2 regions of the Paenibacillus sp. 7541 genome follow, and region 1 is predicted to be linked to the other one. Evidence: predicted binding sites of a transcription regulator. Region 1 holds the regulator's gene; the other holds the start of a gene.
The links. Region 1 encodes Rex, which represses fermentation and respiration genes when NADH is low (regulators of the CRP and FNR family bind a similar motif). Its sites were predicted from a motif close to TTGTGAAATATTTCACAA; they were not measured.
Positions count from the first base shown of each region.

Region 1 (5,060 bases):
AAGATTCGTGTCCGGCTCCAAATCCAGTTTCAAGTTCACCGTATCCTGTTTAATATCAATATGAGCGTTCTTCACGCCATCATACGTAGAGACAATTTGGTGAAGCGGGCTTTGAACCGCCAACTTCTGATATAGAAACCAACCGCCGAAGAGGACCACTGACGACAGAACAACCGTCAATGCAATAGGAACAATACGTAGTTTCATGAAGTTCCTCCTTCTATCTTTCTATATAAAATGTGATATCTTTCAATATATACGAGAGCACAAAACAACGAAATATCAACAATATACTTTTAAGTACAGATTAGAGTATATCACATTTTATATACTTTTTCATATAAACCTGTGAATATATTATAAACTTCTGCAGAAATTCGTACACAATGCCAATACAAAAAGGTCGAAAACAGCGTGAGCGCACTGTTTTCGACCTTTTTATGTTGTAAAAAATACCGGATAACGTTACACCCGCGATCTTACATCGGCGCAGATCTTTCATATTCATCCGATTTCACTGCCATTTGTGTTACTGGTTCGGCAAAATAATGTCGTTTCCGATCTGATTGCCGTCCTGAAAGCGATAGAATCGGTAGCCGATCTGGCCGCTATTCTCATACAACAGCTGCCAGGCGTACTCCCCTTCATACATGCCGGGCACCAATCGTTTAATGACGGCATTCGGCATTTCCTGGAGGATTTGCGCCCGCATCTGCTCTTCGGACAACCCGCTGCTCAAAGGCTCGGCATGAACACCCTCCGCACCTTCCACAGGCACATTATCCTCGGTGAATTTGACCCAGACGATCAGCTCCTGCTGATCCGGCCCCTGACCGGTAACAACCCAGTATGTATTATCTTCGCCCCATACCGACTTGTATGATTTGTCCGCCGTCACCAGGTTCCCATACTGTCTGGCCGCACCAATGGCCAGTCTTTCCTCATTCCATGAATCTGTCATCACATAAGAATAATAGATTTGAATGCCTAACAGCAGCAGCAATACGCCGGATACACTCAGCCATATCCACTTGGTTCGTTTTTTCAATCCGCCATCCCCGCTCCCACGTCAATATGCTTACTGCGCCGTCAGACGCTCGAACGTGCGCTGGGCTTCACGGCGAATGCGCTCCTCATCCACGGTGAGGCATTCCCCGTTCTTAACCAGCTGTTTGCCGTCCACCCATACATGCTCAACATCTTTAGCGCTTGCCGAATAAACGACATGCGAGATGAAATCAGTATGGGGCAGGAAATGGGCCTGATCCGTGTTCAGAGCGATCATGTCAGCCTTCATGCCTACTTCAAGTCTGCCCACCTCATTCAAGAAGGCGGACTTCGCGCCATATTCCGTACCCATGCGCAGCGCTTCCGATGCCGGTACAGCTGTCGGGTCACCGCTCACCCCTTTATGAATGAGGGCAGCCAGCCGCATTTCTTCGAACATGTCCAGATTGTTGTTGCTCGCCGGACCATCCGTGCCGAGAGAGACGGTGACGCCCGCCTTGAGCAGTTCAGGGACACGCGCGACGCCGCTTGCCAGCTTCAGGTTGCTTCCCGGATTATGCGAGATCGCGACGTTGTGCTTGGCAAGAATGTCAATCTCCTCATCTGTCAGATGAACTGCATGCGCCAGCAGTGTCGGTCGGGAGAATACTCCGAGCCGCTCCAGATGCGCGACCGGGCGGAGCCCGTAATCATCCACATTTTGCTGAACTTCGGCTTTTGTCTCCGACATATGCGTATGCAGCGGCAAATCTAGATCCTCAGAAGCCTGCACAAACATCTCGATCAGCTCCGGTGGACATGTATACGGTGCATGCGGCGACATCATCGATGTGATGCGGCCATCGGCCTTCCCATGCCACGCCTTCGCAAACGCAATCGCTTCATTCAGCTTCTGACGCTGCTCTTCAGGGGGACAGAGGCCGATCACGCCGCGCATTAGCACGCCGCGCATTCCCGACTGGTCCACAATCGAAGCGACTTGATCCATATGATCGTACATATCAACGAAAGCCGTCGTTCCGCCCTTCAGCATTTCGACTACTGACAGGGAAGCTCCCCAATAAATGTCCTCTGCCTTCATCTTGGCTTCCATCGGCCACATCTTCTCCTGCAGCCATACCTGCAGGGCCAGATCATCGCCGTAGCCCCGGAGCAGTGACATCGCCGCATGGCCGTGCGTATTCACCAGTCCCGGCAGGAACAGCAGATGGGTTCCGTCAATGATCTCGATCGGCTCCTCGATCTGCGGTTTTTGTTCCCCTATATACGTAATCCGGTCATCCTCAACCACCATGTAGCCCTTGATAACCGACTGGTTGCCTTCTAACACAGCAAAGGTGCCGTTCTCAACCATCCACTTGTGTTTCTTCATGAGCCGATTCCTCCTTCCCGTTATCCAAATAGTAGGCCAGACTTTGCAGGTCTGTCGTAAAGTCTGCCGTATGGATTCGGATATGTGCCGGTGCTTTCAAAATAATAGGCGCAAAATTCAATATGGCCTCAATGCCGGCGGAAATCAGCTGGTTCGCCACATTCTGGGCCTCAAAATCCGGAACGGTAATGATCCCGATCCGGATCGCATTGTCGCGCACGGTACGCTCAAGCTCTTCCATCGGCTGCACCGTCAAATTGTTGATGCTCGTTCCGATTTTCGCCGGATGCGCATCGAAGACGGCTACGATTTTCATATTATCCTTAAGAAATGCATTGTAATTGGATAGCGCATGTCCGAGATTACCTGCCCCGACCAGCGCGACATTAATTCTCTGGTCCAGCTTCAGAATCTGGCGAATCTTCTCAATCAGATAAGAAACATCATAACCGATGCCCTTGCGGCCAAAATCGCCGAAATACGCCAGATCCTTACGGATCTGCGCCGGGTTCAAGTCGAGCTTCTGCCCCAGCTCTTGGGAGGATACCGTTGTAACCTCCCGTTTGTGAAGCTCATTCAAGTATCGCAGATATACTGGCAATCTGCGAACGACAGCCTCTGAAATTTTATCCGATTTCATGCATGCTCCCCCTATTAACAGGCTATTAAATGTTGCGGCTTGCTCCTATTGTAATAACGATTCGTCATTGGTGATTTCATTCTTCTTGTTATGATTCAGCCACTCGGCAATTCTCGGCACCATCTGATCGGTCGGCATATGCTCCATCTTCGGGCCCGGCAGCGAGTACAAGAAATATTTCCCGTAGTAGGATTCGATCACACGCGTGTCAAAGACGATCACGATTCCCTTGTCCTGCGCGGTCCGTACGAGCCGGCCGAAGCCCTGCTTAAAGCGGATGACCGCCTGCGGCACAGACAGCTTCATAAAAGGGTTCTTCTTCTGCTGCTGAAGCAGTTCGCTCTTGGCTTCCACCAGCGGATGGCTCGGCGGCTGAAACGGCAAACGTACGATCGCAAGGCAGGTCAAGGCTTCGCCCGGAACATCGACCCCTTCCCAGAACGAGCTTGTGCCAAGCAGCACAGATGCACTGCTGTCCTGAAAGCGGCGAATCAGCTTGGTCCGGCTTCCCCCGTCAACCCCTTGTCCCAGCACAGCGATCTCGCTTGAGGAGAGCGCCTCCTTCAAGGGCTCGTACACTTGACGCAGCATGCGGTAAGAAGTGAACAGCACCAGCATCCGCCCTTTCGTCGCCTCTGCCGTTTGCGCCAGCGATTGAACGAGCGTATCCACAAATTTCGGATCGCCCACCGTCCCCTTCACGCTTGGGAAATCCCGCGGAATCACAAGCAGCGCCTGCTCCCGGTAGTTAAACGGCGAAGGCAGTTGAACCGTATGCAGCTGCCCTTCTTCAGCTGCTTCCTGAAGACCGAGGCTGTCGATCATGAATTGAAACGATTTATCTACCGACAGCGTGGCCGAGGTCAGAATGACACTCCGCTTTTTATCAAAAAACAGCTCTTTCAGCTGCGCGCTGACATCCACCGGAACGGCATACATCTGAAGCGACTTGCTCTTGAAATTCGAGCTTGCCTCCATCCAGTATACGATACCTTCATTATCCAAAGCCATAAACTGGTGCAGCCCTTCACGGTGAGAAGCGAGATCCTTGAATAAGCCGGTGATGTCGGTAATGAGACTGTCCGCGCCATAGTCGTCCAGCTCTTCCTTGATTTCAGCTGCAAGCTGCTCGCCTTTGCGAATACATTCGCCCAGCGTGACATAAATCTGACGCTCAATCTCGGCCAAACTATCCCAATCCTTGGGCTTTTTGACAGGGGAAAGGCGCATGGTTAGCTGCCCCGACTCGCCTGAATCCCCCCGGTCCGGAATCAGTCCGAACAGCAGCTCGTTCAGCCGGTCCCAGTTCTCTTTCACCGTAATCAGATCCGGATACAAGCGGTCGATGACGCCAATCCATTGGGTCGCTTTCTCCTCGGCCGAGGCCGAGAGCATCTGGCGCAGAGCCGGCAGCTGCCCGTTGCGGCTGTCCTTGTACAAGCGGGTGAGGGTGTGCGTGACGGTAAAATACTTCATCGACAAGCCCAGATGCTTACCGGCCACATCCTCCAGATGATGCGCCTCGTCGATAACCAGACGATCATAGGACGGGAGCAGCTGATGATTCGCTTTCACATCCGTGAACAGCTTGGAGTGATTCGTGATGACGACATCTGCCAGCCCGGCTTCATGCTTCGCCCGGTGGTAGAAGCATTTCCTGAACCACGGGCAGGCGCGTCCGAGACAAGAGTCCGAATCGCTGGCCACCGTATCCCAGAAATCTCCCCCGCGTCCTCCCAGATTAAGCTCTTCATCGTCGCCGCTTTCCGTTTGCGTCAGCCAGACGATCATCTGTGCGGCGGTGATGACATCCTCCTTCGGCGTATGGAAGTCTCTTCTATTTATTTTATGTTCAAATTTTCTCAAACACAAATAATGCCCCCTGCCCTTAAAGACAGCAGCCTTGAACGGGAAGGGAACAGCCTTGGTCAACAGTGGGATGTCACGCTCTCTTAACTGCTCCTGCAGGTTGATCGTATGCGTGCTCACCATCACCCTCTGCTCCTGCTTGACGCTCTGATAGATGGAGGGCAGCAAATA
Region 1 is NZ_NQLZ01000015.1:222,097-227,156, reverse strand. Features, by position in the region: gene CHH75_RS10280 (hypothetical protein) at 1-207, opposite strand, end outside; gene CHH75_RS10275 (cell wall elongation regulator TseB-like domain-containing protein) at 530-1,048, opposite strand; gene CHH75_RS10270 (amidohydrolase) at 1,079-2,380, opposite strand; gene CHH75_RS10265 (redox-sensing transcriptional repressor Rex) at 2,355-3,020, opposite strand; gene dinG (ATP-dependent DNA helicase DinG) at 3,066-5,060, opposite strand, start outside.

Region 2 (5,060 bases), 170 kb from region 1:
TCCCGCGCAAGCTTGTCACCCGTCAATGCCGATGCTTCAAGATATTCGAATACCAGCTGGATCGCTTTGATGGCGAGGCCGTCTGTATAATCGTTGGCCATGACCGATACGTAAGCTTCAATCGCATGGGTCAGCACATCCATCCCTGTATCGGCAACCGCCGTTTTCGGCAGCGAGTATACGAATTCCGGATCGATAATCGCCACATCCGGCGTCAGCTCATAATCCGCCAGCGGATACTTGGTATTGCCCTGGATTTTGTCCGTGATGACCGCAAACGAGGTCACTTCCGAGCCTGTACCCGAGGTTGTCGGAATCGCCACGAATTGGGCTTTCTGGCCAAGTCTCGGATATTTGAACGTCCGCTTGCGGATATCCATGAACTTCTGCTTCAAACTGTTGAACTCGGTGTCCGGATATTCGTAGAACAGCCACATCGCTTTCGCGGCATCCATTGGCGAACCGCCGCCAAGGGCGATGATGCAGTCTGGCTGAAAGCGCGCCATCATTTCTGTTCCGCGCTCGACCGTCGTAGTCGACGGGTCCGGTTCCACTTCCGAGAACACTTCGATCGCAACCGGCGTCCGGCGCTGGCGCAGGTAATACTCCACCCGCTCCACGTAACCGAGCTTCACCATCACGGGGTCGGTCACGATGGCCACACGTTGAATGTCCGGCATTTTGGCAAGGTACTGCGTTGCGCCTTTTTCAAAATAAATTTTGCTCGGCACTTTAAACCACTGCATATTCACGGTACGTCGGTTCACCCTTTTCACATTAATCAGGTTGACAGCCGTTACGTTCGAAGACGTTGCATTCCGTCCGTAAGAGCCGCAGCCCAGCGTCAACGACGGCAGGTTCGTATTGTAGATATCCCCGATGCCTCCCTGGGAGGACGGCTGATTCACGAGAATGCGGCAGGTCTGCATGCGATCGGAAAACTTGGCAATGACCTCTTCGTTATTCGAATGGATGACCGAGGAGTGACCCATCCCGCCGAAGGCAACCATTTCCTCTGCCCGCTTGATCCCCTCTTCCGCATTCTTCACTTTATAGCAGGCCAGCACCGGGCTCAGTTTTTCCGCAGACAGCGGATAGCCAGGTCCAACCCCGGCCAGCTCGGCCACGAGAATCTTGGTGTTCTCCGGCACTGTAAAGCCGCATGCCTCGGCGATCTTGACCGCAGGCTGTCCGACGATCGCAGGGTTCACTGCGCATTTATCGGCAACCATTGCCCCGGCCGTCAGCTTCGCTGCTTCCTCTTTGCTTACAAAATAGCAGCCGTTCTCGATCATTTTCTTCTTCACCTGGTCATAGATCGGCTCTTCAATGATGACCGCTTGCTCGGATGCGCAGATCATGCCGTTGTCAAACGTCTTCGAGAGGATCAAATCATACACCGCCTGATCCAGATCAGCGGTTCTCTCAATAAAGCATGGCACATTCCCGGGACCGACGCCGAGCGCTGGCTTGCCGCAGCTGTATGCCGCCTTCACCATTGCCGAACCGCCGGTGGCCAAGATGAGCGCCACATCCGGGTGGTTCATCAGCAGATTTGTTTTTTCCATGGAAGGCTCCTCAATCCATTGGATGCAATCGGCAGGCGCCCCATGCTTCACTGCAGCCTCCAGCAAAATTTTGGCTGCCTCGCGGCTGCAGGCCTGTGCTGACGGATGGAACCCGAAGATGATCGGATTGCGCGTTTTGATCGAGATCAGCGCCTTGAATATCGTGGTGGATGTCGGGTTCGTCACCGGTGTAATGCCCATAATGATGCCGACCGGCTCCGCAATCTTTTGATAGCTTTCGTACGGATTATCCTCAATGACACCTACCGTCTTGTCATATTTGATGCTGTTGTGAATATATTCGGTAGCGAACAGGTTTTTAATAATTTTGTCTTCATATACCCCTCTTCCCGTTTCCTCCACGGCCATTTTGGCCAGCTGCATGTGCTGCTCAAGCCCGGCCATCGCCATCGCCTGCACGATCCGGTCTACTTGTTCTTGATCGAGAGCCATAAACTTCTCCCGCGCCCGGTTCGCTTTTGCAATCAATTGATCAATATAACCGGTTGCCGTTTGCTTTTTGTTATCCGCGTTTTCTTTCGTTACAGCCATCTCTCTTCGCCTCCTAATGGTATTCGTTTCTATGTTCAGCGCATCCTCACGCTGCTTACGGTTTGATCATATCATGCGCCAAACCAAAATCATGTGAATTTTTTCACAATATAAAAAATAACGAAATATTTCGTTAAAACACCTATACCTGTGCCTTTTCATTCCAATCACGATCCGCCCCACTATGCTATTCTTCCCCGTTTATCACCCCTTTTAAGTGAAAATGATCACAATGTTTGAAATTTAGACACTTTTGTCGCGTCACAAGTGAATTTTTTCACGTTATAATGTATTTAAAGATTGAATGTATTAAAAATAGGATGTTAGGAGATGCCAACAATGAAAACGATGGAACTGACAATGCAAGCCCAAGGAAACACACGCTGTTTTTCGGAGCAGAACTTGAACCGTCTGCTCGTTGCCATGAAAGATAGAACGCTCCCTGAAGGCTCCCATCTGTTTTGGGAAGGCGATTTTTCCGACAAACTTTATTACATCAAGAGCGGCTGTGTCAAATTAACGAAATCGACCGATGAAGGCAAAGAACTGATCCTCTATATGTATCATCCCGGCGACATGGTTGGCCAGGCCGATCCGTTCTTCGGAACGAATCACAGCTTCTCGGCCGAAGTGGTAGAGGACACGGTGGTCGGCGTCATCGATCAAAAAGAGCTGGAAATGCTGATCTGCCAACACTGCGATTTTGCGATTGATTTCATGAAATGGATGGGCATCCATCACCGCATCACCCAAACCAAATTCAGAGACCTGATGATGTACGGCAAGCCGGGGGCGCTCACCTCCACGCTCATCCGCCTGAGCAACAGCTACGGTCAGCAGCAAGAGGACGATACCGTTCTGATCAACAAAAAGATTACGCACACCGACCTCTCCAACATGATTGGCGCAACCCGGGAAAGCGTAAACCGGATGCTGAGCGACCTGCGAAGAAAAGACGCCATCGAATATATCGGAGGCATGATTCTGATCAAAGATATGACGATGCTGCAGGATATTTGCCACTGCGAGCTGTGCCCGGAGGAAATTTGCAGGATCTAGGCGAGCAATACCATAGCATGAGCCTCCCCCACCCGGCTGGGCTATCCTTCAGATCAACGATATCGAGGATGGCCTTTTTCTTTTGTCACAAAAGCGGACTTATGCAGCTGGCTAGCCTGTAAAGTCCGCTTTCTTGTTATGTTTATTTAGCCAGCGTCTTCTCCTGGCCGCTGTCCTGCGTCTTCGTGCTTGTCTTCGTCTTCGCCGAAGAGATGAACCAATAAGCCATCCCGAGAAACACACTGCCCCCGACAATGTTGCCAAGCGTCACCGGCACCATGTTGCCGATCCAACCGGCAATCGACACCGTCTCCGGATGCCCGGGCAGCATGACCGCCAGCGTAAGCAGCGACATATTCGCTACGCTATGCTCGTACCCTGTTGCAATAAAGGCAAACAAGCACCACCAGATCAGAATGAGCTTCGCCGTCTCCCCTTTGGTGCGCATGCCCATCCATAAAGCGAGACAGACGAGCCAGTTACACAGAATCCCCCGGAAAAACAGTTCCATAAACGGATCGTTCATCTTTTTGGCGGCCGCGGTAAAAATCAGGTGATCAGCCGGAATGCCCTTAAACAGTCCGGAGCCATAGATCAGACTGCTGAGCACAATGGCTCCGACAAGATTTCCGATGAACACAACCACCCAGTTCTTCAACGTATCCGATACGGTGGTCCGTCCGGACAGCGTGCTCATCGTAAAAAACATATTGTTGCCGGTAAACAGCTCCGATCCTGCAAACACAACGAGTGTGAGCGCAATCCCGAAGGCCGCTCCCATCACGAGAGACTGAAGCGGCGAACCTTCCGCTGCAAGCGGAGCGCCCAGCCTGAATATCAGCATGATGCCGATTCCGACATAAGCGCCCGCCAGCATCGCGGATACGAAGTAACGCAGAAAATTGGTCTTCATCTGTTCCTTTTTCTTGACCGCCGCCTGGACGACGGCTTCCACATCTTCAGCGAACACGGACCTCACCTCCCGGGTGCTCCGTCTGCTGGCCGCCTGCCGCCACGCCTACCTCAATCATTCCATCGGCCTCCCGGACCGGAAACGTTCGCACGTGGCCGGTATCCGGCGCTTGCACAAGGCCCGTCGTCAGATCAATTTTCCAGTCGTACAGCGGATCATATATATAGTGGCCGGATACGATGGCCTCGGCCAGCGTTCCTCCTTTGGGGTTAGGGTTTTTGTTCTCCAGTGCAAACCAGCGATGATCCGAGGTTCGGAAAACGGCGATTTCCTCGCCGCATACTGACACCTTCCTTCCGAGCAATGTCGGGAAATCCTCCGGCCGGCCAACAGGTGTAAACATTCCGTTCTCCATGTGTGTCATCCTCCGTTCAGGTTTTATAAAATCAGCTCATCGTGACCGGTTTGACGTCCTCAAACAGCGTTTCCCGCAGCGTCTCATCCTTCAGCACTTTCTTCCAAGGGTCTTCGACCTGCTTGAGGGCAAGCTCGATTCTTGCGACCAGCGCCTTCCGCTCGCCGTCATTGCTCAGCACCGCTTCGCGGATAGAATCAAGGCCCAGACGCTCCACCCATTCCGATGTTCTTTCCAAATATTTGCCGGTCTCGCGGTAATACTGCATCAGCGCCGCACAGATCTCAATCAGCTCTTCATCCGTCTTCACTTTGCAGAAAGAATCGGCAAGGCGAGCTTTCGTTCCCCCGTTGCCGCCGACAAAGATCTCCCAGCCGCCGTCATTGCCAACGATGCCGATATCTTTGGTGCAGGCTTCGGCACAGTTCCGCGGACAGCCGTTAACCGCCATCTTGAATTTCGCCGGAAAGTCCAGCCGCTCGAACTTCTTCTCGATCAAGGCGCCCATGCTCATGGAGTCCTGTGTGCCGAAGCGGCAGAACTGGGAGCCTAC
Region 2 is NZ_NQLZ01000015.1:53,164-58,223, reverse strand. Features, by position in the region: gene adhE (bifunctional acetaldehyde-CoA/alcohol dehydrogenase) at 1-2,120, opposite strand, end outside; gene CHH75_RS09375 (Crp/Fnr family transcriptional regulator) at 2,460-3,179, shown strand; gene CHH75_RS09370 (formate/nitrite transporter family protein) at 3,322-4,149, opposite strand; gene CHH75_RS09365 (nitrite reductase (NAD(P)H) small subunit) at 4,139-4,507, opposite strand; gene nirB (nitrite reductase large subunit NirB) at 4,539-5,060, opposite strand, start outside.
Region 2: a site for Rex is predicted at 2,212-2,229, ahead of adhE (bifunctional acetaldehyde-CoA/alcohol dehydrogenase). Genes of this name have one in related genera too.